3 regions of the Variovorax paradoxus genome follow, and region 3 is predicted to be linked to each of the others. Evidence: predicted binding sites of a transcription regulator. Region 3 holds the regulator's gene; each other region holds the start of a gene.
What was found. The regulator LexA, encoded in region 3, represses DNA repair genes until DNA is damaged. The targets are predictions, from matches to a motif close to ACTGTATNNNNATACAGT.
Positions count from the first base shown of each region.

Region 1: the regulator LexA is predicted to act here: its motif matches at 2,371-2,388, upstream of imuA (translesion DNA synthesis-associated protein ImuA).
Region 2: the regulator LexA is predicted to act here: its motif matches at 3,258-3,275, upstream of QHG62_RS15095 (ATP-dependent helicase).

Region 1 is NZ_CP123990.1:5,469,960-5,480,036, forward strand. Features, by position in the region: gene QHG62_RS26105 (error-prone DNA polymerase) at 1-216, opposite strand, end outside; gene QHG62_RS26110 (Y-family DNA polymerase) at 209-1,576, opposite strand; gene imuA (translesion DNA synthesis-associated protein ImuA) at 1,545-2,357, opposite strand; gene QHG62_RS26120 (ABC transporter substrate-binding protein) at 2,478-3,605, shown strand; gene QHG62_RS26125 (aldo/keto reductase) at 3,813-4,733, shown strand; gene QHG62_RS26130 (tripartite tricarboxylate transporter substrate-binding protein) at 4,750-5,085, opposite strand; partial or broken gene QHG62_RS26135 (Bug family tripartite tricarboxylate transporter substrate binding protein) at 5,159-5,788, opposite strand; gene QHG62_RS26140 (porin) at 5,803-6,930, opposite strand; gene QHG62_RS26145 (dihydroxy-acid dehydratase) at 7,050-8,753, opposite strand; gene QHG62_RS26150 (aconitase X swivel domain-containing protein) at 8,750-9,205, opposite strand; gene QHG62_RS26155 (aconitase X catalytic domain-containing protein) at 9,333-10,077, opposite strand, start outside.
Region 2 is NZ_CP123990.1:3,102,420-3,112,496, reverse strand. Features, by position in the region: gene QHG62_RS15105 (PTS sugar transporter subunit IIA) at 1-395, opposite strand, end outside; gene hpf (ribosome hibernation-promoting factor, HPF/YfiA family) at 576-905, opposite strand; gene QHG62_RS15095 (ATP-dependent helicase) at 1,128-3,245, opposite strand; gene corA (magnesium/cobalt transporter CorA) at 3,460-4,446, shown strand; gene QHG62_RS15085 (5'-methylthioadenosine/adenosylhomocysteine nucleosidase) at 4,439-5,224, opposite strand; gene QHG62_RS15080 (ABC transporter substrate-binding protein) at 5,228-6,862, opposite strand; gene QHG62_RS15075 (peptide ABC transporter ATP-binding protein) at 6,893-7,927, opposite strand; gene QHG62_RS15070 (ABC transporter ATP-binding protein) at 7,933-8,964, opposite strand; gene QHG62_RS15065 (ABC transporter permease subunit) at 8,961-9,866, opposite strand; gene QHG62_RS15060 (ABC transporter permease subunit) at 9,875-10,077, opposite strand, start outside.
Region 3 is NZ_CP123990.1:2,469,039-2,479,115, forward strand. Features, by position in the region: gene xseA (exodeoxyribonuclease VII large subunit) at 1-1,261, opposite strand, end outside; gene QHG62_RS12015 (MotA/TolQ/ExbB proton channel family protein) at 1,575-2,207, shown strand; gene QHG62_RS12020 (ExbD/TolR family protein) at 2,269-2,694, shown strand; gene lpxK (tetraacyldisaccharide 4'-kinase) at 2,695-3,717, shown strand; gene QHG62_RS12030 (Trm112 family protein) at 3,698-3,880, shown strand; gene kdsB (3-deoxy-manno-octulosonate cytidylyltransferase) at 3,877-4,647, shown strand; gene adk (adenylate kinase) at 4,783-5,439, shown strand; gene QHG62_RS12045 (asparaginase) at 5,506-6,495, opposite strand; gene lexA (transcriptional repressor LexA) at 6,569-7,243, shown strand; gene QHG62_RS12055 (hypothetical protein) at 7,382-7,750, shown strand; gene QHG62_RS12060 (D-2-hydroxyacid dehydrogenase family protein) at 7,843-8,850, shown strand; gene QHG62_RS12065 (MFS transporter) at 8,911-10,068, shown strand.

The DNA of each region.
Region 1 (10,077 bases), 2.8 Mb from region 3:
GTCGGTAATGGCCAGCGCCGTGTAGCCGAGCTGGTAGGCGCGCTCGACCATCTCCTCGGGCGTCGAGGCGCCGCGCTGGAAGCTGAAGTTGGTCAGGCAGTGCAGCTCGGCATAGTCGGGCAGCGTGGGCGGCGGCTTCTTGCGCAAGGGCAACGGCAGCGCATGCACCTTGGCGGAGTTGCGTCCGCGCAGCTGCTTTTCGCTCAGGTCAGGCATAGAACCCCTGCAGGTACCACCGCACTTCGCCCTGGGAAAAGCGTGCGGAGAGCCGCTCGCGAAAGATCCACACCAGCCCGGCTTCGGGGCTTTCCGCCACGTAGTAGTCGCGCATGGCGGGCTGCCCGCCGTCTTCCTTGCCGCCCCACCAGCCGGCCTCGACGCGCTGCGGCCCGATCAGCTTGCTGAGGGGGCCGCGGTAGCACGGGCGCTCGCCGTCCATCTCGAGCAGCAACGGCTCGGGCAAGAGCCACGGGGGGTAGAGCGCATCGGGCTGCGAAGCCGCGGCCTTCGCCTTTGCTGTTTCCTTGGCTTCCTTGCGGGTGCCCGGCAGCGCATTGTCTTTCTGCAGCGCGGGCCGCCACGCCTGCTTGCGCTCGGGCCGGTGGTCGGCCTGGGCCACGGGCACCACCACTTGCTGAGGACCCAACCGCACGCTGAGCCGCTCGACCATTTCGTGCAGCTTGTCGCCCTTGCGGTTGTCTTCGGGCAGAAAGCTGGTGCTGGCACCGGCCCAGGGATCGGTTTCGAGCGTGCGGAGGCGCAGCCAGCTTGCGGGCGCCGCAAGCGTGGTGAGGGCAAGCTTTTCGGAGAGCAGGCGGCGCAGATGTGCCATGTCCTGCGTGGGCTCGGCCGTGCGCACGGTGACCTGCTGGTGCGGCGGCAGGTTCACGCCGTTGAAGCGCTTGAGGTCGAGCGTCCATTGCAGCTCGAGCGCGCGCGCACCGCGCTGGCGGGCGCGCAGCCAGAACTGCAGCGCCGTGAGCAGGCGGTTGGCCGACCACATCAGCTCGGGCGCGGTTTCGGCCAGTGCGGGCAGCTCCAGCTTCTGTTCGAACACGTCGGGCAGCGTAAGCCAGCTGTGGCTTTCGGGGCGCAGGCCCCATGCCACGTCGAGCGCCTCGCGCAACGCCGCGCCAAAGCGCCGCGTCAAGCCCCCGCGCGGCAAGGCTGCCACGTCGCCCCAGGTGCGGCAGCCCAGGCGTTCGAGCAGGTCGAGGTGCTCGCGCGCGGCGCTCAGCGTGTACAGCGGCAAGCCGGCAGGAATATCCTTGGGCCGGCTTTCGCCGCGTTCGAACATGCGCAGCCGGGCCAGTGCGATGAGGCTGGTCGCGCCCTGCGCGCCGCGCATCACGGCATCGGGCGCGGGATTCTCGTGGGCCAGCTGGCGCATCAGCGAAGAGCGCCCACCCCACAGGCGCTCGCAGGCCGAAACCTCGAGCATCAGCGCCTCGTCTTGCCAGGCGACGTGCGGCGTGTATTGCAGCGCCCACCATCCCAGCGCCTCGGGCGTGGGCAGGGGCTGCGCTTCGTCAGGCGAATCGGATTCAAGCGACCACCGCAATGCGATCCAGTGCACTGGGGCCTCCCTTCCATGCGTCGATGCGCACCACCGTCGCCGTGGCGGACGTTGCCGCTTCGCCGGCCGGCGCCGTGCCCTGCTGCTGCAGCCGCAGCTTGCGGCGCACCCGGGCAGCCGCCAGCAATGCGGCCATGCGCTCGTTGCGCGCGGGCAGCATCACCGGCGCGGCCAAGGGCGGCCCGCGGCGCTTGAGAATGCGCAGTTCGATCTGCGAGCTGTCGGCCTCGCAGCTTTCCACCTGAATCCGAAGCCGCGCCGGCGAAGCACCCTGCGCGGCCGATTCGGGCCGGCACACGAAGAGCAGCACGTCATGCTGGGCTGCAGCCAGTTGCAGCCGGCGCAACTCGCCCACCCGGGCCTGCGGCAGCCATGCGAGCACCGCGGACACATCCGCACAGCGCAGCGCCTGCTCGCAGGCCCACAGCCGCGAAGCCGGCGCGTCGCTCCGGACCCACATCAGCGCTTCCACCGGCAGACCCTGCGCCGCGAGCGACGGCCCGCAGGGTTCATAGGGCGCGCCGATCAGCACCACCGGCCCGCCACGCGCCTGGACTGCCTGAGCCAAGGCAGGCAGCAGCAGCCGCCAGACATGGGCTTCTGGCGCGGTTTGCAGCAACTCCGTCATCGCGCCCACCGGCCAGCCGCCACCCGGCAGCTCGGCGTCGAGCGCGGCGTGGCCGGTGGCAACGACCTGCGCGTCGGCCAGGCCAAGCTCGTCGGCATGCCAGACGCCACGGCCTGCGGCGGCGGAAAAGGAGTTGAGGAAAGGGAGGCCCATGATGCAATCGTTAACTGTATTTTTATACAGTATTCCATGGGCTGCAACCGGGAAGTGGCAAATAGCGATTTACCCAAAGCGCCTTGCCTCTTAAGATGGTCGAACAAACAATTTGTGACCATGCAATACAAAAAGATTCATTTGCTGGCTTCGGCCTTTGCTGCCCTCCTCCTTGCGGTACAGCCTGCTGCGCAGGCGCAAACCAAGCCGCTCCTGGTTGGCCAGACTTATGTGCAGACCGGCCCGCTGGCCACGTTGTCGACCGAGCCGCTGGTCGGCATCCGCGCGCTGTTCACCGCGGTGAATGCAGCAGGCGGCGTGAATGGCCGCCCCATTGAACTGCGCCAACTCGACGATGCGTACGACCCCGCCAAGGGCGCCGAGAACGTCAAGACTTTCGTGAAGGACGGCGCCGTGGGCATCCTGATGCCCATCGGCACCTCGTCGGCGGTCGGCGCACTGAAGGCTGCCAACGAGCTCAAGATTCCGGTCGTGGGCTCTTACACGGGCGCTGCGCCGGTGGTCAAACCGTCCGAATACGGTTTTCCGGTGCGCATCAGCTTCGACGAGGAATACAGCCGCATCGTGAACCACCTGTTCACCATCGGCCTGTCGCGCATCGCCTTTGCGCACAACGACAACCCGGGCGCGCGCTCGGCGATGGAGAGCACGCAAAAGTTCATTGCCGAACGCGGCGAAAAAATGGTCGGCAGCGTGGCCATCAAGAACGACGGCTCCGACGCCGCCGATCGCGCGGCGGAACTGGCCAAGCTCAAGCCCAAGGCCGTGGTGCTGTCGGCCACGAACGACGTGGCGGCCAAGTTCATCACCGCCTACCGCGCGGCGGGCGGCGAAACGGCTTTCTATTCGTTCTCTTTCCTGAACGGCCAGAAGCTGTTCCAGGACATCAAGAAGGACGCAGCTGGCGTGGTCATTTCGCAGGTCGTGCCCTACCCATGGAACAGCGCCATGCCGGTGATTGCCGAGTACCAGGCGGCCATGAAGAAGATCGGCGCGACGGAGTTCAGCTACGCGAGCCTCGAAGGCTATGTGGCGGCCAAGGTGATGGTCGAAGGCCTGAAGCGGGCGGGCACCAGCCCTACGCCCGATTCGCTGCAGAAGGGGCTCGAGTCGTTCAAGGCGCTGGACATCGGCGGAATTGCTGTGTCTTACCGACCGGGCGAGCACCGGGGGCTGACCTTTTCTGAGCTTTCGATGCTCAAGGCTGACGGGCGCTATTTGCGTTGAGTGCTTTCTGCGGGGCGGGGTAAGTTCTTTTTCAGGCGTGTGCACAGGCCACCGGGTACTCCCCTCCGCGAATGTCCCCCGTCGGCGGGTGCGCCGCCCTGAAGCAGCGTAACAACACCCCCAAGATAGCCCCAGCAAGCGCCGAGTAAAAAGCCCAGGCGCAAAATTTGATTCGTGACGCCACTCACGAACGCCCCACGCCTCCCCATCACGCGCGCCCAACTGCTCAGGCTAGGCGCCGCACTCTGCGCCGGTGCCGCGCTCCCCTCCTTTGCACAGCAACAAGGCAGGCCTGCGATGACCATGAACACCCGCCCCATTCCTTCCACCCAGGAAGCCCTGCCGGTTGTCGGCTGCGGCACTTGGATCGGCTTCGACCAGCGCCCGGGCACCGACGAATACAAGCGCCTGCCCGGCGTGCTCGACGCCCTCTTCGCAGCCGGCGGCAAGCTGATCGACAGTTCGCCGATGTACGGCCGCTCCGAGGAAACCACCGGCGACTTGCTGGCTGCATCGAAGCAGCGCGAGAACAAGGCTTTTCTTGCGACGAAGGTCTGGACATCGGGCCGCGAGGCCGGCATTGCGCAAATGGAGCAGTCATTCGCCCGGCTGCGCACCCAACGCATCGACCTGATGCAGGTGCACAACCTGGTCGACTGGAAAACCCATCTTTCCACGCTGCGCGGCTGGAAGGACAAAGGCCGCGTGCGCTACATCGGCATCACGCACTACACCGCCTCTGCCTACGACGAGGTCGAGGCCGTGCTGCGCGCCGAGAAGCTCGACTTTTTGCAGATCAACTATTCGATCGACGCGCGCGAAGCCGAACAGCGACTGCTGCCGCTCGCGGCCGAGCGGGGTGTGGCGGTCATCGTCAACATGCCATTTGGCGGCGGCGGCCTCCTGCGCCGGCTGCGGGACAAGCCGCTACCTGCGTGGGGCGGCGAAATCGGCTGCACAAGCTGGGCGCAGGTGCTGCTCAAGTTTGTGCTGAGCCACCCCGCCGTGACCTGCACCATTCCCGGCACCAGCCGCGCCGAGCACATGGCCGACAACGCCGCGGCCGGCGCGGGCTCGTTTCCGGATGCGGCGTTCTGGCGCAGCAACGCGCGCTCGATGGGGCTCTGAGCCGCAACTGCGGCGGCTATTCGAACTTGACGTTGTGCTGCCTCACCGTGGCGCCGAAGGCGTCGTATTGCGCGCGGAAGAACTCGGTGAACTTTGCGGGGCTCATGCCGTAGCCCTCGAAGCCCTGCTGCACCAGTTGTGCATGCACCTCCGGCCGCTTCAGCGTGTTCTGCAGCTCCTGCGACAGCTTGGCGGTAATGGCCTGCGGCAGCCCCGGCGGTCCGAAGAAACCGGCCCAGGGCGTGATGGTGAGCTTGCCCAGCCCCAATTCGCCGCCCGTGGGCACATCGGGCAGCAAGGCGCTGCGCTGCGGCAGCAGCGTGACCAGCGCGCGAATGCGCCCCTCTTTCACGAAGCCCGGGGCCAGCGTACCGGTGGTGAACCAGCGTGACCAGCGCGCGAATGCGCCCCTCTTTCACGAAGCCCGGGGCCAGCGTACCGGTGGTGAACATCATGTGGATCTGGCCGCCGAGCAGGTCGGTCATGGCCTGCATGTCGCCCTTGTAGCGCGCGTTCACCACCTTGCGTTCGCCCAGCAGTTGCAGCATGGCCAGTTCCGAAGCGCTGTTGCTCGATGCCGAGTTGTAGGCGCCAGGCTTGGCAGCGACCAGGGCCAGCAGTTCGGTCACGCTCTTTGCCGGCAGGCTCGAAGGCACCACCAGGAACATCGAGAACTGGCCGGCCGAGCTGATCGGCGTGAAGGCCTTGAACGGATCGTAGGGCGGCGTTGGCCGCAGCGTGGGCGCCGCAACCATCGCGGTGTTGGTGCCCATCAACAGCGTGTAGCCGTCGGGCTTGGCCGATGACGTGGCCTGCGCCGCGAGCACGCCGTCGGCACCGGGCCGGTTCTCCACGATCACTTGCTGGCCGAGCTGCTTCGACAGCCCCTCCGCGATGATGCGCGTGAGCGCGTCGGCGCCGCCGCCGGGTGCAAAGCCCACGATCAGGCGCACCGGCTTGTCCGGATAGGTCTCGGCGCTCCACGCTGCCGCACCGGGCAGCATTGCCAGCGTGCTCCCCGTGAGGGCCGCCAGCGTCAGGTTTCTGCGTCGCATTTCTTGCTCCTTGTTCAGAAGAGATGCCGCACGCCAAGCTCCCAGCCCGACGAGCGGCGGCCACCGGCCGGTGCCACGCCGCCGCTGACGAGATAGCGGGCCTGGCCGCTGTTCATGAGCCGCGCATAGGTGCCGTAGAGCGCGGTGCGTTTGGAGAGGTTGTGCACATAGCCGATGCCGAACTGGCGCGCGTCGTCGCGGTTGCGCGGCATGCCGTTGGCGTTGCGCAGGCTCTCGTCGCTGCGATCGTCCAGGTAGGCGTAGCTCACGCGGATGCGGCCCACTTCGAAGGCCGGAATGTGCGCGCCGATCTCGGTGGTGTTCTTGCGCACCGTGCCGGCAGCAAGCTTCACCGTGACCTTGTTGTAGAGCGCGAAGAACTTCGCAAACCCCGCATCCCACGTGCCGCCGATGTTGGCGTGCGTGTAGTTGCCGATGGTGGCGGTCGCGTCGTAGTGGGTGCGCGTCACGGCGGCGGCAATGTCGAATGCGCCCGAGGCGAATCCGAAGCGCGCACCGGCAAAGTTGCCGTCGTCGCGGTTGGGCGCGGTGGAATCGTTCTCGCCCGTGCCGATCATCGCCATGCCGTAGAACCCGCCGAGCCCCGCCGGCAGCCAATAGCTCACCGTGTTGCTGCCCGTGATGGCCGATGGGAGCGGCCCGGTGCCCGAACCCGCGAACGTGAGATTGCCCGCGCGCGCCACGCCATTGGCGTTGAAGGGATCGAAGTAGATGCTGTTGTAGTGCGTGGGAATGAAGTCGCGGCCCAGGCGCAGTTCACCCATCTTCTGGTGCGAGAGGCTCACGAAAGACATGCGGTCGAAGGTGATCGGCCCCGCCGTTCCCGCGCCGCTCGTCTGGTTGTTGCTGTTGCTCGCACGGCCGGTGCCGGTGTCCGGGTTCAGGCTACCTTCCAGCCAGAAACCCGCGCGCAGGCCACCGCCCAGGTCTTCGGTGCCGCGAAATCCGAGCCGGCTCGTTGAAAGCCCGCCGTTGGACAGCGCCTTGACCGAACCGCCGCCATCGCCGTTGGTGTACTGGACCCCAAGGTCCATCACGCCGAACACGGTCACGCTGGATTGCGCATGCGCCGCGCCGCTGGTCGCCAGCCCTAGCGCTGACCACATCAAGATCTTCTTCATGGTTTTCTTGTCTCCTGCTTCTTCTCTTGGTTGAAAAACTCGGAACGCGCGCAGGGCTGCGCCACCGGATGCGCACGGGGGTGCGCACCGGTTGGCGAAGGCCGGGTCGAAAGGTGTTGCTAGCCCGAGGGTTCGGGACGTTCGGTGCGCACGAGCACGGCGCCCTTGGACAGCGGGCTCACGTTGCGCCGGTACTGCTGCAGCCAGCCAGTGTCGAAGGCGGGCGGCGGCGCCTGCCAGTCGGCGCGGCGCGCCTGCAGCTCCGCATCGGTCAATGCAATGTCGAGGCGGCGGGCGTCCAGGTCGATGGTGATCACGTCGCCATCGCGCACCAGCCCCAGCGGGCCGCCGAGAGCGGCTTCGGGCGAGACCTCGGCCACCACGAGCCCCTTGCAGACCAGGCCCGAAAGGTGCCCGTCGGTCAGGATCGCGACCTGGTCGCCCAGGCCCGCGCCGTCGATGGCGAACACCACGCGCGAGGCGCCGCCGCCCATCGCCGGGCCACCGCAGGCACCGGCGCCGCGCATCACGACGACCTGGCCCGGCACGATCTCGCCTTTTTTCATTGCGGCAATGGCGGCGTCCGAAGTCCAGAAGCACACCGCCGGACCGGTGAAGCTGCGCACCTTTCGTTCGACGATGCCGGTCTTGATGAGGCCAGACTCGGGCGCAAGATTGCCGCGCAGCAGCACGATGGCGGGCAGCGGGGCGACCGGCCGAACGATGGGGCGAATCACCTCTGCGTCGGCAACTTCGGTACCCTGCAGGTTGTCGGCCACGGTGCCGCCCGTGACGGTGAGTGCGCTCGTGTCCAGCAACGGAGCAAGCTGCTTCATGAGCGCACGGCAACCGCCCGCCGCCTCGAAGGCTTCGATGCTGTGTTCGCCGATCGGCCGCACGCCGGCCAGCACCGGCGTCGTCGGGCCCAGGCTTTCGAAAAGTCCATACACGTCGACACCGCATTCGCCTTCGGTCGACACCGCCTGCAGGTGCTTGGCGGTATTGAGCGAGCCGCCGATGGCCAGCACCGCGCGCACCGCATTGGCAAAGGCGCCGGGCGTGAGAATGTCGCGCGGCTTCAGGTCGTCCCACACCATCTGCACGATGCGCGTGCCGGCCGCGCGCACGTCGGCCATCATCTTCGGGCTCAGCGCGGCCACGGGTGCGCTGCCCGGCAAGGCCAGGCCGAGCGCTTCGCAGACGATGTGCATCGAGTTGGCCGTGCCCAGGCCCGAGCACACACCCGGCCCGCGAATGGCCTCGCGGCTCATGCCCACGAGTTCTTCGACCGGAAGGTTGCCCGTGACCGCGTGCATCGCGCCGATGAACACTTCTTCGATGTCCATGTGCTTGCCGCGGTACTCGCCGCTGGGCTGGTAGCCGCAGGGCACGAGCAATGTGGGAATGTTGAGCCGCGCCGCCGCCATGAGCTGGCCCGGCACGGTCTTGTCGCACGAGGTGAGGCACACCATGCCGTCGAGCTGCGCGCCCTCCACGGCCACTTCGATGTCGTTGGTGACCAGGTCGCGCGCACCGAGCATGTAGGCACCGCGCGCGCCCGCGCCGGTGATGAAGTCGCTGGGCGCCGCGGTGCGGATCTCGAACGGCACGCCGCCGGCGGCGCGGATCGCGATCTTGATTTCTGCTGCCACCTTGTCGAGATGGCTGAAGCACGCGGCCAGTTCCGACGAACTGTTGACAATGGCGATCTTCGGCTTCTCGCAGTCTTCTTCCGGAATGCCGAGCGCGCGCCAGTGCGCATTGCGCACTGACCAAAGATAAGAGCCGCGCGGAAAGTTGCTGCGCAGGGGGCGGGTGGTCATGGGCGGTCTCCGGGTTTGTTCTTCTTGGTGATCTCGATCACGCCGCGGTCGGCGTCCACGCGCACCCAGTCCCCGGTCTCGATGCATTCGAGCGGGTCGCGCTCGAAGCCGGTCATCGAGGGCGAGTGCGTGACCACCGCGCCCAGCGCCATCTTGGTGGTCATCTCGTTGAACAGGAAGGCCGCGGGCGCGGAGTTCATGAGCCGCGTCATGTGGAACATGGCCGACCAGCCCGACGAGCCCTTGGCCCCCGGAAACACCAGCACCTTGCCCGCAAAGCTCTGGCCGCGCAGCTCGTGCCGCGTTTCGATGACGGTGCCGGTGCGCGGATCGATGCCGCCCCAGCCCGAGATGCGGTCGCGCGTGACGAGTGCCTCGCCTTCGGCCACGCCGCCGACCACCTTGCGGCCGCGGATGACGAGCGTGGATGTGTTGTCTGCGATCGCGCTCATGGTTTTGCTCCTTCCCCTTTCGGGGGAAGGTTGGGATGGGGGCAGCCAGAGCGCTCGATGGATGCGCCGCATGCCCCCACCCCTGCCCTCCCCCGGAGGGGGAGGGAGAAAGTCCGGAGAGCGAGCTTCATTGCATGCCTCCATTCCACCGCCCGGTGCACGCCGCATCGATGCATTCCGCCGTGCTGCCGAACCACGCCTGCACGCCAAGAATGGCGGGCAGGTAGTGCGCCTGCTTGGCCGAGTCGAGCGCCACGGTCTTCGTGCCCTTGGGCACGGCGCGGCTCATGGCGGAGCAGCTGTCGGACATGATGATGCCGCCCGCGTCCTCGATGATCTTGGTGTAGCCGTTGCGGTCGGCCAGCGACTTGATGGCGCGCGGGGTGAATATCCACAGCTCGCAATCCGGATGCACCTTGCGCCCTTCGATGAGCTGCGCGGCCTCCCAGATCTGCTCGATGGTGTAGTGTGGACAGCCGAGCATCACGTACTGCACCTCGGCTTCCTTGCCCGTCGCGTTGATCTTCTCGTAGGTCGCGCGGCGCTCGGCCTCGCCGTAGCGCAGCACCTCCACCGGCGCTCTTCCTGCGAGCGCCTGCTCCAGCGTGAGCGCCTCGGGCGTGACGCCCGCAATGTGGTACATCTCCACGCCGCCTGAAGACGATGCCGCCGCGCCGAAGTGCTTGAGCCGCGGCAGGTTGGGTACGCGGGCAATGCCGCGCCGGCTGTGCACCACCGGCACGCGCTCCTGCACGTGCTCGCCGATGTAGTAGCCGAGCAAGCCCCAGTCCTGCACCGACTCGACTTCGACATCGAGCTCGACCACATGCGTGGCGCGGCGGTTCTCATCGAGGTGATAGCCCCAGTAGGGA
Region 2 (10,077 bases), 630 kb from region 3:
TGCTCGCGCAGGCCGGCGTCGCTCAGCAGCTCGGCAATTTCGGAAAGGATTTCAAGGTGCTTCTGGGTGGCCGCCTCGGGCACCAGCAGAAAGATGAGCAGGCCGACGGGCTGCTCGTCCGGCGCGTCGAATCCGATAGGGTTGGCCAGCTGGAAGACGGCGGCCATGGGAGCCTTCAGGCCCTTGATTCGGCCATGCGGAATGGCAACCCCGTGGCCGAGCCCGGTGGAGCCCAGACGCTCGCGCGCAAACAGGCTGTCGGTGATCAGGGCACGGCCCAGGCCGTGAAGGCTCTCGAACAACAAGCCTGCTTCTTCGAAAGCACGCTTCTTGCTCGTAGCGTCAACGCTCACGAGGACTTGAGCGGGCGGCAGGATGGACGCGAGGCGATTCATGGTGGGTGCGGGGCGGGGGCGATTATGCACCTGCTTGGTAAAAACCCCCAGTCCGGTTACTTACTTTTTATCTACATGTTGCCCGGAGGCCCGTGGATCAAGGGCCGAAAAGACGTAATAAAAAGCAAAAGCCGCCCGGAGGCGGCTTTGCGCAGGCCGGCCGCAGCCGGCACTGTGCCCTTACATCACGCGCTTGGGCGCCGCGTGATGGTGGTCTTGCAGGCGGTCCTTGTGGCGCACCACTTGCCGGTCGAGCTTGTCGACCAGCTCATCGACCGCGGCGTAGAGATCAGCGTGGCTCGATTCCGCGAACATGTCATTGCCCTTGACGTGAATGTTGCATTCCGCCTTTTGCCGGCGTTCCTTTTCCTTCTGCTTTTCCACCGTAAGGATCACCTTGACATCGACCACCTGGTCGAAATGCCGGGTAATCCGGTCCAGCTTGCTCGTGACGTAAGTGCGCAAGGCAGGTGTGACGTCGAGGTGATGACCGCTGATCGTCAAATTCATGAAAGACCTCCTGGAATTGACGGGTTGGGGAAATGACCAGCACTCCGGAATGAAGCGTGGCCGGCGACATACAGATGAAATGGGTGCGGGGGAGAGAAAGAGAAGAAGAGAAAGAGGAGAAGGTCGATTCACTATGCCCAAGCTGTCACGGTATTGCAATACCTGAGTTGCCCGGGGGGTCGCGCTGCGTCCTCGCCCGGTTACAGGCGGGCCGGGCCTGGTTCAGCTCCAGGCAGCGCGCATGCGGTTGCGCAGGTCGATGACCGCGGCGGGCGGCGGTACCGCAGGCGGCCGCTCGGGCGGAGGCGGCCAGGTCTGCTGCTCGAAGCCTGCAAGGTCACGCTCGGAGATGAAGCGTGTGCGGTTGGCATAAAGATGCCGGTCGCCGCGCACGGCCTGCTGCGTCACGTAGAAGCGCTGCGGCACCAGCAGGTGCAGGTGGTCGCGCGCCCGGGTCATTGCCACGTAGAGCAGGCGCCGCTCCTCTTCGAGCTCATGCGCGCTCTGCGCCACGTCGGCCGGCAGGCAGCCATCGACCACGTTGAGCACATGCACGGAGTTCCACTCCTGCCCCTTGGCCGAATGGATGGTCGAGAGGATCAGGTAATCCTCGTCGAGCAGCGGCGGGCCGGGGCGGTCGCTGGTGGCTTCGGGTGGATCGAGCGTGAGTTCGGTGAGGAAGCGTTCGCGCGAACCGTAGCCTGCCGCAAGCCGCGCAAGCTGCTCGATGTCGCCGCGCCGCACGCCCGAGGGATCGTCATACAGCCGCTCCAGGTGCGGCAAGTACCAGCCGACCGCCAGTTCCACATCGGCCGGCCACGGCAACGAGGGCGCACGCAGCGCGGCATAGGCTTCTGCAAACACCGCCCATTCGGCACGCGCCGCGGCCGGCGGCACGAAGTCGCGCACCGCCGCGGCCGGGTCGGCGGCCTGGTCCATGGCGTCGAGCAGCCGAGCGCCCGTGGCGGGCCCGATGCCCGGAATGAGCTGCGTCACGCGAAAACCCGCCATGCGCCCGCGCGGGTTTTCCGCGAAGCGCAGCACCGCGAGCAGGTCTTTCACGTGCGAGGCCTCGAGAAACTTGAGGCCGCCGTATTTCACGAACGGAATGTTGCGGCGCGCCAGTTCAAGCTCGAGCGCCGCGCTGTGCGTGGACGTGCGAAAAAGCACCGCTTGCGACTTGAGCGCGAGGCCGCCTTCGCGATGCTCGAGCACCTTGTCGGCCACCCACACCGCCTGCTGCGCCTCGTCGGGCACCAGCACCAGCTGCGGTCGGCCGGCAGATGGCTTGTCGGTCCAGAGCGTCTTGGCGTGCCGCTCGGCGGCCTGGGCAATGACCCGATTCGAAACGTCGAGAATCGGCTGCGTCGAGCGATAGTTTCGCTCCAGCGTGACCACACGCGCGGCCTGCGAAAACTGCGATGGGAAGTCGAGGATGTTACGGACCGTTGCGCCCCTGAATGAGTAAATCGACTGCGCGTCGTCCCCCACCACCATTACGCCGCGGCCATCGGGCTTGAGCGCGAGAAGAATCGAGGACTGCAGCAGGTTGGTGTCTTGGTATTCATCGACCAGCACGTGGTCGAAGCGCGACCCAACCAGTGCGGCCAGCGCAGGCTCGGCCACCATGCCCGCCCAGTAGAGCAGCAGGTCGTCGTAATCGAGCACGTTCTGCTGCTGCTTGGCCTCTACATAGGCACCGAACAAGCGCTTGAGCTCGGCCTCCCACTCGGAGCACCAGGGAAACGCTTCGGACAGCACCTGGGCCAGCGGAGCGCGCGTGTTGACGCAGCGCGAGTAGATGGAAAGACAGGTGCCCTTGCGCGGAAAGCGGTTGACGCTCGTCGACAGGCCGAGATCGTGGCGCACCAGGCCCATCAGGTCCTCGGCGTCGCCCCGGTCGTGAATGGTGAAGTTGTCGTTCAGCCCGATGTGCGCGGCGTACTCGCGCAGCAAGCGCGCGCCAATGCCGTGGAAAGTGCCGGCCCACGGAAGCGCCGGCGGCTTTTCGGACTTGAGCCCGAGCACACGAGCCAGCACCTGTCCGGCGCGGCGTTCCATTTCTTGCGCGGCACGGCGTGAAAAAGTGAGCAGCAGCAAACGCTGCGGATCGACGCCGCCGGCGATCAGGTGCGCCACGCGGTGCGCCAGCGTGCTGGTCTTGCCCGAGCCCGCCCCGGCAATGACCAGCAGCGGGCGCTCGTCGCGGCCTACCAGCGTGCCGATGCCATGTTCGACCGCGGCGCGCTGCTCGTCGTTGAGCGTGCCGAGCGCGGCGGCCAGGCGGTCGGCCTGCGTGGCACCGGCGGTAGAAAAAACGGAGAGCGCAGCGGTCTGCATGACCGTGACTTTACTGTATGTCCATCCAGATCGGCGAGCCTGCCGTCATATGGCCGATGACATAATCGCGCCTCGCTGCAACTGGAGACCGCATCATGGAAACCGCCCCGTCTCGGCAGCTTTCAACTCCCCTCTGACGCCTGCTTGCCGGGCCTGGGATTTGAAAGCGCCCCTCCCTCGCCCCATCGCCTCAGTCATTTCACGGGAGTGAGCCATGCTCAATATCTTTACGCTCGCCAACGGTCGCCTTGTCCAGGAAGAGATCGAATCGCTGGAGGAGCTTTCCAAGTTCCAGCCGATCTGGGTCGATCTCGAATCGCCCACGCTCGAGGAAAAGCGCTGGATCAAGCAGTACTACGGCCTCTCGATTCCCGAAGACGCGATGGACGAGGACATCGAGGAATCGGCGCGCTTCTATGAAGAAGACAACGGCGAGCTGCACATCCGCTCCGACTTTCTGATCGACGACGACGAAGACCCGCGCTCGGTGCGCGTCGCGTTCATCCTGAACCAGCACAACACCGAGCTTCGCAGCCGCGGCGTGCTGTTTTCGATCCATGACGAAGACGTGCCGGTGTTCCGCCTGCTGCGCATGCGTGCGCGCCGCGCGCCGGGGCTGATCGAAGACGCGAAGGAAGTGCTGCTCAAGCTGTTCGACGCCGACGCCGAATACTCGGCCGACACGCTCGAGAACATCTACGACGAGCTCGAGATTGCCGGCAAGAAGGTGCTCGAAGGCAACGTGAGCGACGAGCTGGCCGGCGAGGTGCTGGGCGCCATTGCGCGGCAGGAAGACTTGAACGGCCGCATCCGCCGCAACGTGATGGACACACGCCGCGCGGTGAGCTTCATGATGCGCAGCCGCATGCTCAATGCCGAGCAGTTCGAAGAGGCGCGGCAGATTCTTCGCGACATCGAATCGCTCGACAATCACACGGCGTTTCTGTTCGACAAAATCAACTTTTTGATGGATGCGACCGTCGGTTTCATCAACATCAACCAGAACAAGACCATCAAGATCTTCTCGGTGGCCAGCGTGGCGCTGCTGCCGCCCACGTTGATCGCGAGCATCTACGGCATGAACTTCAAGTTCATGCCTGAGCTCGACTGGTCGCTGGGCTATCCGTATGCGCTGGCGCTGATGGCGGCCAGCGCGCTGGTGCCGATGTGGTACTTCCGCCGGCGCGGCTGGCTCAAGTAGCAGCAGAGCTTTCGTCGGAAGGCGGCAGCGTGGCCAGCCACGTGCTTACCAGCGCAAGGCTGTAGCGGCTCGCCACTTCGACGACGAAGCGGGCGAAGTCGCCATGCGCCGCGTCGTCGGCGCGGTCCGAGATGGTGCGCATGGCTGCGAACGGCACGCCGTAGTCGTGGCACACCTGCGCCATTGCGGCACCTTCCATTTCCACCGCCAGTGCATCGGGAAGATCGCGCCGCAATGCCTCGCTTTCGGCGCTGGTCGATACGAAGCGATCTCCGCTCACCAGCAGGCCACGATGCACCCTGGGCGCTTCAATGCCGAACTCGTCGATCGCCTTCTGGCCGATCAGTGCGGCCGGATCGCGCAGCACCTGCGTTGCCACGACGGAAAGCGCATCGGCAATGGGAGCATCGGCCGTGAAGCGCGCCATGCCCATGAGCGGCACTTCGTACTTCGGAAAGATCGGCGAGACATCGAGGTCGTGCTGCAGCAGTTCCGACGCAACCACCACGTCGCCCACATTCACGTCCGGCGCAAGCCCACCGGCAACGCCCGTGAACACGACGGCCCGCACGCCAAAGCGCTCGAGCAGCACCGTGGCCGTGACCGCCGCGGCCACCTTGCCGATGCGCGACAGCACCGCCACCACCGGCTGGCCGTGCAGGTGGCCGACCCAGAAGTCGCGCCCCGCCGCCCGCACGCGCTGCTCGTCGGGCATCTGCGCGAGGAGCGCGCTCAGCTCCTCATGCATGGCCGCGACGATGGCAACGGGTGCGCTCATCGGCTACTTGATGTCCACGCCGTAGAAGGTGTGGCGCCCGAACGGGCTGAGCTTGAAGTCGACCACTTCCTTGCGCACCGGCTTCAGCTGCACCGCATGCGCAATGGTGAACCACGGCGCCTGCTCCTTGAAGATGACTTGCGCCTTCTTGTAGAGCGCGTCGCGGTCGGCCTGCTTGGTTGCGGTCTTGGCCTTGAGCACAAGGTCTTCGTAGGGCTGGTAGCAGAACTTGGAGATGTTGCTGCCGCTTGCCGATTGCGCCGATGCGCAGCCCAGCAGGGTGTAGAGGAAGTTGTCGGGGTCGCCGTTGTCGCCGGTCCAGCCCAGCATGCCCATCTGGTGCTCGCCGGCCTGCAGGCGCTTGCGGTACTCGCCCCATTCGAAGCTCTTGATCTCGGCCTTGACGCCGATCTTGGCAAGGTCGGCCTGCATGAGCTCGGCAATGCGCTTGGCGTTCGGGTTGTAGGGCCGCTGCACCGGCATGGCCCAGAGGTCGGTGCTGAAGCCGTCGGCCAGGCCGGCCTGCGCCAGCAGCTTCTTCGCGGCTTCAGGGTCGTATGCGTCGTCCTTGGTCGCGTCGTTGTAGGACCACATGGTCGGCGGAATCGGGTTCTTCGCGGCCACGCCCGTCGAGAGGTACACGCCGTCGATGATCGCCTTCTTGTTGATGGCCATGTTGATGGCCTTGCGCACGCGCACGTCGTCGAAGGGCTTCTTCGTGGTGTTGTACGAGAGATAGCCGACGTTGAGGCCGGGCTGCTCCAGCAGCTGCACGTTCGGGTCCTTGCGGATGGCGTCGAGGTCGGCCGGGTTCGGGTAGGGCATCACGTGGCACTCGCCCTTTTGCAGCTTGGCCCAGCGCACCGAGGCATCCGGCGTGATCGCGAACACCAGGTCGTCGATCTTGGCCTTGCCGCCCCAATACTGCGGAAAGGCCTTGAAGCGGATGACCGCATCCTTCTGGTACTGCACGAGGTAGAACGGGCCGGTGCCGATCGGATCCTGGTCGACCTTCTCCGGCGTGCCCGCCTTCAGCATGGCAATGGCGTATTCCTTCGACTGGATGCCCGCGTACTGCATGGCAAGGTTGGCAAGGAACGGCGCCTCGGCCTTGTTGAGCACGATCTTCACCGTGTACTCGTCAATGCGGTCGACTGACTTCAGCAGCTTGGGCATGCCCATGTCGTTGAAGTAGGAGTGGTTCTGGCTCGTGACCTTGAAGAAGGGGTCGCTCTCCTTCCACTGCCGCTCGAGCATGAAGATGAAGTCGTCGGCGTTGAAGTCGCGCGTCGGCTTGAAGCTCTTGCTGGTGCTGTGCCACTTCACGCCTTTGCGCAGGTGAAAGGTGTACTGCGTGCCGTCGGCAGAGATGTCCCATTTTTCGGCCAGGCCGGGCACGACCTTGGTGCCGCCGCGCTCGAACTCGACAATGGTGTTGTAGACCTGCGTGGTCACATCGAACGAGGTGCCGGTGGTGTTCACGCCCGGATAGAAGTTCTCGGGGCTGCCCTCCGAGCAATAGACCAGCGTCTTGGCGGACACGGCTCCGCCGGCCAGGGTAAGCACGGCAAGTGCCGTGGGCGCGAGCAGCGCGGCGAGCTTTCGCGAACGGCGCGAAACGAATGGCTGGGTCTTCATGGAAACTCCTTCAGGCACGGTGGAAGAGAACTAGAGGTTCGCCGCCAGGGGCGCGGCGAACGGCGGAGACAACGGCGCATCGGCGCGAACCGGAGGCGAGCCGTCAAGAAACTTCTCGGCGTAGTGGCACGCCACCAGCCGCTCGTCGAGCGCGCGCAGCAGGGGCCGCTCATCGCGGCAGCGCTGCGTCACATGCGGGCAGCGCGTGCTGAAGACGCAGCCCGTGGGTGGGTTGAGCGGCGAAGGCAGCTCGCCCTTGAGCACGATGCGCTGGCTGCTCAGGCCGGGCGTGGAAGCAAGCAGCGCCTGCGTGTAAGGGTGCAGCGGCCGCGCAAAGATGCGCGCCTTGGGCCCCTGCTCCACTGCATGGCCGAGGTACATCACCAGCACGTCGTGCGCAATGTGCCGCACCACGCCGAGGTCGTGCGAAATGAAGAGATAAGCCAGGCCGAGTTCGGCCTGCAGGTCGGCCAGCAGGTTGAGCACCTGCGCCTGGATCGACACGTCGAGCGCCGACACCGGCTCATCGGCCACCAAGAGGCGCGGCTCCAGCATGAGCGCGCGTGCAATTGCAATGCGCTGGCGCTGGCCGCCCGAGAACATGTGCGGATAGCGGTTTGCATACTCCGGCCGCAGGCCCACGCGGGCAAGCATGTCGCGGGCCTTGGCCGCGCGCTCCGTTTTGCCGAAGCTCGTATTGATGGCGAGCGGATCCTCCAGCACCGTACTGATCTTCTTGCGCGGATTGAGCGAGCCGTAGGGGTTCTGAAACACCAGTTGCACGGCCTGCCGCAACTCGCGCCGGCGCTCGGGCGGCTGGCTTACCGCGTTGTGGCCGACCAGCGTGAGTTCCCCGGCGGTGGGCTTTTCGATGAGCGCAACCATGCGCGCGAGCGTGGACTTGCCGCAGCCCGATTCGCCGACCACCGCGAGCGTCCGGCCGCGCTCGATGCGAAAGGAAATATCGCCCACTGCCCGCAATTGCGCAGGCGGGCGAAACAGGCCGCACCGCACTTCATAGGTGCGCTGCAGATTGCGCGCTTCCACGACGACATCACCCGGCATTGCGCTCACGACGATGTCTCCACCACTCTTGGCCGGTCTGCCTCGATGGCCGCCATGCGCCCGGGCTCTCCGAGCGGAAAGTGGCACCGCACCTGGGCGCCTTGCTGCGACGCAGCCGCGCGCAGCGGCGGGCGCACGTTGCAGGCCTTCGTCGTCACGTAGCTGCAGCGCGGTGCGAAGAGGCAGCCCTCCGGCCGGTCGTGCACGCCGGGCACCACGCCCGCGATGGTGGCAAGCCGGCCCTCGGGCGCGGCGCGCTCAGGCAGCGCAGCCAGCAAGGCCTCGGTGTAAGGGTGCTGCGGGTTCGCAAAGAGGCGGTCCACACGCTGCTGCTCCATGACCTGGCCCGCATACATCACCGCAATGCGCTGCGCCATTTCGCTGACCACGCCCATGTTGTGGGTGATGAGCACCAGCGCCATGCCGCGCTCTTTCTGCAGCTCGCGCAGCAGGTCCAGGATCTGCGCCTGGATGGTCACGTCGAGCGCGGTGGTCGGCTCGTCGGCAATCAAGAGGCGCGGGTTGCAGGCAATGGCCATCGCAATCATCACGCGCTGGTTCATGCCGCCCGAAAGCTGGTGCGGATAGCTGCCCAGGCGCGACGAGGCGGCGGGTATGCCGACCTGCTCGAGCAACTCGGTTGCGCGTTTCCTTGCGGTGCGCTTGTCCAGATGCAGGTGCAGCCGCAGCGTTTCCATGAGCTGGAAGCCGATGGTGAAGCAGGGGTTGAGACTGGTGGTCGGCTCCTGGAAGATCATTGCGACTTCCTTGCCGACCAGCGTGCGGCGCGCCTTGTCGGAAATGCCGAGCAACTCCTTGCCCGCAAAGCGCATGTGGTCCGCGCGCACGCGGCCCGGATAGCCGACGAGCCCCATCAGCGCCATCATCGTCACGCTCTTGCCCGAGCCCGATTCGCCGACGATGCCGAGCACCTCGCCTTCCTCGAGCGAAAGGCTCACGCCATCGACCGCGTGCAGCACGCCGCCCTGGGTGGGAAATTCGACGTGCAGGTCCTTGATGTCCAGGAGCATGTTCATCTCTTGAGCTTCGGGTCGAGCGCGTCGCGCAGGCCGTCGCCGAGCAGGTTGAAGGCCAGCACGGCCGCAAGGATCGCCAGGCCCGGAAAGGTGACGACCCACCAGGCGCGCAGCACGAACTCGCGCGCGTCGGCCAGCATCGTTCCCCATTCGGGCGAAGGCGGCTGCGCGCCGAGGCCGATGAAGCCCAGCGCTGCCGCGTCGAGGATGGCGGTGGAGATGCCGAGCGAAGCCTGCACGATCAGCGGCGCCGCGCAGTTGGGCAGCACTTCGCGGAACATCAGCCGCAGCGTGCCGGCGCCGCTCACGCGCGCGGCGGTCACGTAGTCGCGCGAGATCTCGGCAATGACCGCGGCGCGCGTGATGCGCACGTAGTGCGGCAGCACGACGATGGCCACCGCGACCATGGCGTTGATCAGCCCCGGCCCGAGAATCGCGACGATCACGATGGCCATCAGCAGGCTGGGCATCGTGAGCACGATGTCCATCATCCGCATGATCGCGATCTCCAGCACGCCGCGAAAGAAGCCCGCGACCAGCCCGAGCACCACGCCGACGACCACCGACAGCGCCACCACCGCAACGCCAATGGACAGCGAGAGGCGTGCGCCGTACATCAGCCGCGAAAGAATGTCGCGTCCGATGGCGTCGGTGCCCAGCAGATAGCTCGCGGAGCCGCCCTGCTGCCATGCCGGCGGCAGCAGGAAGACGGCACTGTTGGTCTCGTTGGGCGCATGCGGCGCGATCCACGGCGCGAACAGCGCGACGAACAACAGCAGGACGATGGTGGCAAGGCCGATCACCGCACCCCGGTTGGCCGAGAAGGCCGTCCAGAACTCGCGCCAGGGGCCGGGGGGTGCAGAGCCCCCGGCACTGCTTGAAACTGCGTGTGTCGTTGCCATGGAATCAGTCAGTGCCGGATGCGTGGGTTGATGACGCCGTAGGTCACGTCGACCAGCAGGTTGATCAGCATCACGATGCCGCCGAGCAGCAGCATGCCGCCCTGCAGCACCGGATAGTCGCGCCGCCCGATCGCCTCGATGAGCCACTTGCCGACGCCGGGCCAGGAGAAGATGGTCTCGGTCAGAATCGCACCGGTAAAGAGCACGCCCA
Region 3 (10,077 bases):
GGTCGACCGAGCCATCGGCGAGCCGCGCGACCACGGCATCACCGGCCTTCAGCTTCTTTGCACTGACGATCGCGCGCCCGTCGGGGCCGGTGAGCCAGGCATAGCCACGCTGCAGCACCAGCGCCGGATCGAGCAGCCGAAGGCGCAAGGCCACGCGCTCGAGCCGCTCGCGCCGCTGCGCAAGCGCGCGTTCGAGCTTCAACGGGAAATCGGCGGAAATGGCGCGCGGCACATGCGCAAGGCGCTCGGTTCTCGATAGCAACGCATAGCGCAGGCGCTGGGAATGGTGCGCCAATTGAAGCTGCTGGCGGGCCACCAGTGTCGAAGGCCGTCCAAGCCGCGCGGCCGCCTGGTCGAGCCGCTGGCCCAACACATCCAGCCGGGTACCCACTGCGTCGCTGAGCCGCTCACCCAGCAGATCGAGTGCGCCGAGCCACATCGCCTGCGGGGCACTGACGAGTTCCGCGGCGGCCGTGGGCGTGGGTGCGCGCAGATCGGCGCAAAAGTCAGCAATGGTGAAGTCTGTTTCATGCCCCACCCCGCAAATCAGCGGGACCGGGCTTTGGACAATGGTGCGAGCCAGGGTTTCGTCGTTGAAAGCCCAGAGGTCTTCGATGGAGCCACCGCCTCGCACCAGCAGGATGACATCGACAGCGGGCTCCAATGCGTAGAGCGACTGCAGCGCACGCACTAGCTCTGCCGGAGCACCTGCGCCCTGAACCGCCGCTGGCGCCAGAACCACCGGAATGTGCGGCACGCGGCGCCGCAATGCGGTGACAACGTCGTGCAAGGCCGCTGCGCCCAGCGAGGTCACCAAGCCCACGGCACGCGGCATGGTGGGCAGCGCCCGCTTGCGGCCGGCATCGAACAGCCCTTCGGCTTCGAGCCGCGCCTTGCGCTGCAGAAATTGCTCGAACAATGCCCCTTGCCCGGCGCGCTGCAGGCTTTCGACCACCAGTTGCAGGTCGCCGCGCGGCTCGTACACCGCCAAGCGCCCACGCACCTCGACCTGGTCCCCGTCGCGCGGAGAAAAATCGAGCAGGCCGGCGGCCCGCCTGAACATTGCGCAGCGCAGCTGGCCGGACTGGTCCTTGAGCGCGAAGTAACAATGTCCACTTGAGGCACGCGAAAAACCCGAGATTTCGCCACGCACCGCAACCGGGTTGAACCGCGCGTCGAGCGCATCGGCAACCGCCCGGCACAGCGCGCCTACCGCCCAGATCCGCGGGCCGGGTGTGGCATTCGGTTCACGCAAGTTCACAAATCGCGAAAGTGGCCGGCAACCACTCTTCCACAGTGAGCGGCCACCCACCGGCGGCGAGGGCCCGATACGAAACAGGCGCACGGTTTGTCGTGCAAGCCGTTGATTTCATTGAAAAAAGTGCTGCTCAAAATTCAATCGATCTAATGGAAAGCCCGTGCCATGCGGGTCTTGGCACGTTGCGCCACGGGTTAATCACAAAGTTATCCACAGAATCTGTGCGTCTTTGCTTACAAGCAAACAAGCCGCATGGCGATGGTGGGCTCGGTGGATAATCGCCGCGCATTTGCAGTCTACGGGCCGGAGGATTTTCTTGTTTTCCATCATAGTTGCCGCGGGCTGGCCGATTTGGCCATTGCTCGCTTGTTCGGTCATCGCGCTCGCGCTGGTTATAGAACGTTTCACAAGCTTGAAGACCGTGAAGGTCCTGCCGCCCAAACTGCTCGACGAGGCGATGACCGTCTCGCACGGCTCGGTTCCGGGCCCCGACGTAGTGACCAAGCTCGAACGCAATTCGTTGCTCGGGCAGGTGCTGGCCGCCGGCCTTCGCGCACTCAACGCCAATCCCCGCTGCACCGAAGACGACCTTCGTGCGGCCATGGAAGCCTCGGGCCGCACGGTGGCGCACAAGCTGGAGCGCTATCTGCCGGCCTTGGCGACCATCGCGTCGGCGGCGCCGCTGCTCGGCCTCCTGGGCACTGTGATCGGCATGATCGAAATCTTCGGTTCGCAGTCGCCCGGCAGCGGTGCGGTGGGTTCCGGAAATCCGGCACAGCTGGCGCACGGCATTTCGATTGCGCTCTACAACACGGCCTTCGGCCTGATCGTGGCCATTCCGACCCTGATCTTCTGGCGCTATTTCCGCAGCCGGGTCGACGAATACCTGTTGAATCTCGAATTGTCGGGCGAGCGCTTTGCCCGCCATCTGAACGCGCTGCGGAAATGATGGCCGTCCCAACGCTTGCCATTGCCGGTCTTGACGGAGACCGGGCATGAGCCGCGGCCGCATGCATTTCCGCCACGGCGCGCGGGACGAGCCCGAGATCAACCTGATCCCGTTCATCGACGTGCTGCTGGTTGTTCTCATCTTCTTGATGCTGTCGACCACCTACAGCAAGTTCACGGAGATGCAGCTGCGCCTGCCAACGGCGGACGTCGACTCGCAGCGCGACTATCCCAAGGAAGTGATCGTGGCGGTGTCGGCCGATGGCCGCTACTCGATCAACAAGACGCCGCTTGCCGACCGCAATGTGGCGACGGTGGCCGCCGCTCTCGGCGCGGCAGCAACGGGCGGCAAGGACAGCGTGGTCATCATCAGCGCCGACGCCAGCAGCCCGCACCAGGCCGTGATCACGGTCATGGAAGCAGCTCGCCGGGCCGGGCTGGTGCAGATCACCTTCGCAGCCCAATCGACGGCGCAAGCGGGACGCTGAGTGCCGCCCTACGGCAGCAGCAGTCACAGCGCATCGGCCTCGCGGCTGCAGCGCGCGTGGCTGCATCGCGGTGTGCTGGCTTGGCTGCTTTGGCCGCTGTCGCTTGTCTATGCGGCGCTCTTCGCATTGCGAAGCTGGTTCTACCGGCTGGGATGGCTGAAAACCGAACGCGTACAGGTTCCCGTGATCGTCGTGGGCAATGTCATTGCGGGCGGTGCCGGCAAGACACCGGTCGTGATGGCCGTGGTTCGGCATCTGCAGGCGCGCGGGCTGCGTGTTGGGGTGATCTCGCGCGGCTATGGCCGGCATACCGACGATTGCCGTGAGGTGCTGGACGAAAGCGACCCGCGGGACGTGGGCGACGAACCGGCGCTGATCCGCCATGCGACCGGCGCGCCCGTTTTCGTGGCGCGGCGCCGCGTCGAAGCCGCACGGGCGTTGCTGGCGCGGCATCCGGCCACGCAAATCATCGTGAGCGACGACGGGCTGCAGCACCTTGCGCTTGCGCGCGATATCGAGATCTGCGTGTTTGACGACCGCGGCGTCGGTAATGGCTGGCGGTTGCCCGCAGGTCCGTTGCGGGAGCCTTGGCCGCGCCGGTGCGACCTGGTGCTTCACAGCGGGGAGCGGCCGGCATTCGACGGTGGCTACACCGCGACACGCGCATTGGCGCAAGAGGCCATGACGGGCGATGGCAAACGTGTACCGCTGAGTGCTCTCGCGGGCAAGCCCGTATCTGCACTGGCAGCCATTGCACGCCCTGAAGCGTTTTTCGACATGCTGCGCACGCGCGGCCTCACGCTGGCCGAGACCTTCGCCCTACCCGACCACTACGATTTTGCCGACTGGCAAGCGCCCGCCAATACCGGACACCCGCTGCTCTGCACCGAGAAAGACGCGGTCAAGCTCTGGCGCAAAGCACCCGGCGCGCTTGCCGTGCCGCTGCGTTTCGAGCCCGCACCGGAATTCTTCGCCGCGCTCGACGCAAAGCTATCATCGCTCGATGGATACCAAGCTGCTTGAACTGCTCGTCTGCCCCGTTACCAAGGGCCCGCTGACCTGGAACGCCGAAAAGCAGGAGCTCTGCTCGCGCAGCGCCCGCCTTGCCTATCCAGTGCGAGACGGGATTCCGGTGCTGCTCGAGAACGAGGCGCGCACGCTGTCCGACGAAGAGCTGGGGCTGTGAGCTTTACCGTTCTGGTGCCGGCGCGCCTGGCTTCGACCAGGCTGCCCAACAAACCGCTGGCGGACATCGCCGGTTTGCCCATGGTGGTGCGCGTGGCGCAGCGGGCGAGCCAATCGACCGCGCTGCGGGTGGTGGTTGCAGCGGACGACCTTTCCATTGTCTCGGCATGCAAGCAGCACGGCGTGGAGGCCATCCTCACGCGCCAGGATCATCCGAGCGGCACCGACCGCCTTGCCGAGGCCTGCGAACAACTCGCACTCGATGGCGGCGACATCGTCGTCAATGTGCAAGGCGACGAGCCGCTGATCGACCCTGCGCTGATCGACGCTGTTGCATCCGCGCTCGCCCTTCGCGCGGAGGCCGCCATGAGCACCGCGGCCCATGAAATCGATTCGCTCGATGACTTCCTGAACCCGAACGTGGTGAAGGCGGTGCTCGACGCAAAGGGCAATGCGCTGTACTTCAGCCGCGCGCCGGTTCCCTGGTGGCGCGATGGTTCCGTCAACCGGGTGCCAACCGCGCTGCCTAGCCCGGCACCACTGCGCCACATCGGCATCTACGGGTACCGCGCGGGTTTCGTGCGCAAGTTTCCTTCGTTGCCGCCGGCTCCGGTCGAGGCGACCGAAGCGCTGGAGCAACTGCGTGCGCTCTGGCACGGGCATCGCATCGCGGTGCATGTCACCCATGCGGCTCCCGGCCCAGGCATCGACACGCCCGAAGACCTGGCCCGCGTGCGCGCACTGTTCGCAGCCAGGCCGACGCCCTGAAGCATCGCGCCGCAGGGCGGCTGTAACGGAAATTCTTCACGCTGTCGCATGCTATCCTCGACGCAATTCCGCCCTGCACGGCTCCCGGGCCGCCGCTTGGTGCGACACAAGATCTAAGAACCGTCCGAGGACACCATGAGACTAATTTTGCTGGGCGCGCCCGGGGCGGGCAAAGGCACGCAAGCGGCCTTCATCTGCCAGAAATACGGCATTCCTCAAATTTCGACCGGCGACATGCTGCGCGCAGCCGTCAAGGCCGGCACACCGCTCGGCCAGCAAGCCAAGGCGGTCATGGAATCGGGTGGCCTGGTGAGCGACGACCTCATCATCAACCTGGTGAAGGAACGCATTGCGCAACCCGATTGCGCCGACGGTTTCCTGTTCGACGGCTTCCCCCGCACCATTCCGCAAGCCGACGCCATGAAGGCGGCGGGCGTCAAGCTGGACTACGTGCTCGAAATCGACGTGCCTTTCAGCGACATCATCGAACGCATGAGCGGCCGCCGCTCGCATCCCGCATCGGGCCGCATCTATCACGTCAAGTTCAACCCGCCGAAGGTCGATGGCAAGGACGACGTCACGGGCGAAGAGCTGATCCAGCGCAAGGATGACGAGGAAGAAACCGTGCGCAAGCGGCTCGAGGTGTACAGCCAGCAGACGCGTCCGCTGGTCGACTACTACTCGGCCTGGGCCAAGGCCGATCCGGCTTCGGCGCCTAAATACCGTGCCATCAAGGGCGTCGGCACGGTCGAAGAAATCACCCAGCGCGCGCTGGCTGCACTGAGCAACTGAAGTTCACGCGCAGGCGCGCGGCTGCAGCTGCGCCGCCTGCTTGCCTGTTTTGCGTGTTGCCGCCGCTCAGGCGGCCTTCTCGATCAGTTCCAGCATCAACGCAATGCGCGCCTTGACCGGCGTCAAGGCACCGGCATCGCGCAGCTTGTCATCAGGCCTCGGAAGAATGCGCCCGCTCGCGCAACGTGTGGCGCGCAACACGGCGACCCCCGCATCCTGCGCGCGAAGCGCGGCAGCCTCCAGCGCATGGTGCACCGTGCCGTTGCCAGTCGCGGCCAACACCAGCCCGCGCACCGGCTCGGCGACGCCAGCTGCGCGCTCCTGAAGCAGCAAATCGACGACGGCCCCGTTCGCACCGGCGTGGCTGGTGAGAATTTCGACTCTCGGCCATTGCGACGTGGCATCTTCCTTGGCTTCGAGGATTTGCGAGTTCTTGCTTGCGTGTGATCGAGGCCAGTCCCGCAGGCGCCGTACCGCGCCCTCTTCCACATAGCCGACCGGACCGGCGTCGCCCGATGCAAATGCATCCTGCCGGTAGGTGTGCACCTTCTGAACATCCGTGGCGCCGTGAATCACGCCCGCGCAAACCACCGTTACACCCTGTGCCGCCGGCGTTGCCGCAACTGCGATGGCGTCGCGCACGTTCTGCGGGCCGTCGGGCGAAAGCGATGTAGCAGGACGCATGGCGCAGGTCAGCACCACGGGTTTGCCGGGTGAAAGCACGGTTTGAAGAAAGAAGGCCGTCTCTTCCAGAGTGTCGGTGCCGTGCGTGATCACTACGCCGGCTACGTCGGCCTCGGCCAGCCAGAAGGCGCAACGCCGGGCGAGCTGCAGCCAGACGCCGGGTTCCATGTCCTTGCTGTCGAGCTGCGCCACCTGTTCGGCCCCGAGCTCCAGGCCTTCGGGTGCCTCGATGCCGCCCAGCAGGTCTGCCACGCCAACTTGCCCGGCCGTGTAGCCGATGTTGTCGCCGCCGCTCGCGGCGCGGCCGGCAATGGTGCCGCCCATTCCCAGAACCACAATGCGCCGCAGGCTCGGCGAAAGCGAATTAACCATGGCTTGCCAACTTTTAAAAACTGGTTAAAAATACAGGTACTGGATATCTAGCCAGTGCCGCAAGGAACAACATATGCAGTTCGCCGTGAAGCTTACCGCCCGCCAGCAGCAAATCCTGGACCTGATCCAGAGCGCCATCGCACGCACCGGCGCTCCGCCTACGCGAGCCGAAATTGCCAATGAGCTAGGCTTCAAGTCGGCCAACGCGGCCGAAGAGCATCTGCAGGCACTGGCTCGCAAGGGCGTCATCGAACTCGTCAGCGGCACCTCGCGCGGCATCCGGCTCAAGGGCGATGCGCTGCGCTCGCTCAACGAGTCGCGCAACAACCAGTTCTCGCTTTCACTGCCCGGCATGGCGCAGCTGGCACTGCCCCTCATCGGCCGTGTGGCGGCGGGTTCGCCCATCCTCGCGCAAGAACACGTCGACCAAACCTACTATGTCGAGAACACGCTGTTCCAGCGCCAGCCCGATTACCTGCTGAAGGTGCGCGGCATGTCCATGCGCGACGCCGGCATCATGGACGGCGACCTGCTGGCGGTGCAAGCCACCAAGGAAGCCCGCAACGGCCAGATCGTGGTGGCGCGCCTCGGCGACGAAGTCACGGTCAAGCGCCTCAAGCGCAACAAGCAGGTCATCGAACTGCATGCCGAAAACCCCGACTATCCGACCATCGTGGTCCAACCTGGCGAGCCCTTCGAAATCGAAGGCCTGGCGGTCGGCCTCATTCGCAACACCATGCTGATGTAGGCCTTGCGGCCTGCCCAGAGCAGCACCCTATCCGGTCGCCACAGGTGGCGGGCGTATGGCGCGAAGTCGCCATCACCCTGTTGCGCCCGATCAAAGAAATCCTGCCTGTGTTCAACCTCATACTTTTTTGGAGTTCACATGGGAATCGCCCTCCTCGCCATCGCTGATTTGTGGATGCCGCTGCAAACGCTTGCAAACCGGCTGCTGCCGGCGCGCCGTCCGCGCCGCCGCGACAACGGCAGCGCCTCCGCAGGGTTGCGCTACGTCGCGGTCCGGCCGGCATGCACGGCTCGCGCCCATGGCGCGGCCACCCCCAAAGCCGCTCCGGCACCCGTACGGCCGCTGCGCGTCATTCGCGTGGTGGATGGTCCCCGGGGTGAAAAGTGCAGCGCCAACCGCATGGTGATTTCGGGCCGCATGGCCGATGTTTGCGCCGAACTCGACCGGTTGGCGGCCCTCGAGGCCATGGAAGCCGCCAGCACCGCGCCCTCCACACACCTGCACTAGCCCCATGCAAACCCCGGTGACCACTGCCCGGGGCGGGTATCCAAACGTTCACACGCGCGTCATGCCAATGCTGCGAGGCACAATGGCACGCCATGAACATTGTGATCCTCGACGATTACCAGGACGCCGTGCGCAAGCTGCGCTGCGCCACCAAGCTGGACGCGTACGCGGCCAAGGTCTACACCAACACGGTCAAGGGCATTGGTCAACTGTCCATTCGCCTGAAGGACGCCGACGTGATCGTGCTGATCCGCGAGCGCACCCACATCTCGCGCCAGCTAATTGAAAAGCTGCCCAAGCTCAAGCTCATTTCGCAGACGGGACGGGTGGGCAACCATATCGACGTCACTGCGTGCACCGAACGGGGTGTGGCGGTGGCCGAGGGCACCGGCTCTCCCCAGGCGCCCGCCGAACTCACCTGGGCGTTGATCATGGCGGCCATGCGGCGCTTGCCGCAGTACATCAGCAACCTGAAGCATGGCGCGTGGCAGCAATCGGGGCTCAAGTCGGCCTCGATGCCGCCCAACTTCGGACTGGGCTCGGTGCTCAAGGGCAAGACGCTCTGCATCTGGGGCTACGGCCGCATCGGCCAGCTGGTGGCTCGCTACGGGCAGGCCTTCGGCATGCAGGTCGTCATCTGGGGCCGCGAGGCAAGTTGCGCCAAGGCCAGGTCCGACGGCTTCCAGGTGGCGCAGAACCGGCACGAGTTCTTTGCCGCCGCCGATGTGCTGTCGGTGCACCTGCGGCTGAACGAGGAAACCGTGGGCCTGGTCACGCTAGAGGACCTTTCGCGCATGAAGCCGACGGCGCTGTTCGTCAACACCTCCCGTGCGGAACTGGTCGAGCCCGATGCCCTGCTTGCCGCCCTCAACCGCGGGCGTCCGGGGCTGGCAGCCGTCGACGTGTTCGAGAGCGAGCCGCCGCTGCAGGGGCACGCCCTCTTGCGCCTCGAGAATTGCATCTGCACGCCGCACATCGGCTACGTGGAGCAAGACAGCTACGAGAGCTATTTCGGGCAGGCCTTCGACAATGTGGTGAGTTTCATCAAGGGCAATCCCACCAACATCGTGAATCCAGGCGCGCTGCAGGTTCGCCGGTGAGCTCATGAGCCGCCGGGCCGCCCCACGGCGAATACCGCAGCCGAAGGCAAAGGTTCTCCGGTGAGCCACCCTGCGCCCCGGGGCGCGCTCTGGGCGCTGCTGGCCGGCAATTTCGTGATCGGCACGGGCGTGATGGTGGTGCCCGGCACGCTCAATGAAATCAGCACGTCGCTGGCGGTGACCGTTGCAACTGCGGGTCAGTTGATCACGGTTGCCGCGGTCGTGATGTGTCTCGGCGCGCCGTTGCTGGCGGCTGTTGTCGCGGGCTGGGACCGTCGCCATCTGCTCGCCCTCACCCTTGTCTGGTATGCCGCCGGGCACATCGTTTCGGCGTTGATGCCGAGCTTTGGCGCCCTGCTGCCGGTGCGCATGCTCACGGTGGTGGCACCTGCAGTCTTCACGCCACAGGCCGCGGCGTGCGCGGGCATGCTGGTGGCGCCAGAGCAGCGCGGACGGGCTGTGACCTTCGTCTTTCTCGGCTGGTCGATGGCCTCGGTGCTGGGCCTGCCGCTGGGCGCGCTGATCGGCGGCCACCTGGGCTGGCGCATGGCTTTCATGGCGGTGGCAGTGCTCAGCGTGGTGAGTGCGGCGTCCGTCTGGCTGACGCTTCCGAGCGGCATCCGGCCTGCTGCCCTCACGGCGGCAGCGTGGTCGCGCGTGCTGCGAAGCCCGGTGCTGATGGGCATCGTCTCGGTCACGGCGCTGCAGGGCGCCGGGCAATTCGTCCTGTTCAGCTATTTCGGCCCCATCCTGAAGCAGAACTTTGGCGCAGACCCCACGACGCTGAGCCTGATGTGGGCCTTGTTCGGCGCCTTCGGGCTGGTGGGCAACATGCTCGTGAGCCGCTTCATCGACCGCGCGGGCGCGGGCCGCATGGTGCTGCTGACAAGTTCGCTGATCGCGCTCAGTCTCTTTCTCTGGCCATGGGCAGGCACCCTCCCCTGGCTGGCGGCCGTTCTCGTGCCGTGGGGCCTGGGGTGCTTTGCCACCAACTCGGCGCAGCAGGCGCGGCTGGTGGGCCTGGCGCCTGCTCTTGCGCCAGGCTCCGTGGCGCTCAACAGCTCGGGCATCTACATCGGGCAGGCGGTGGGTGCCGGGCTGGGCGGATGGCTGCTTGCCAACGATGCGGTGGCTTGGATGAACTGGGTCGGCTTCTCATTGCTGCTGCTCGCCATCGGCCTGAGCGTGGCCATCGATCGCAGCCGCCGCGCGGCCTGAAAGCGCGGC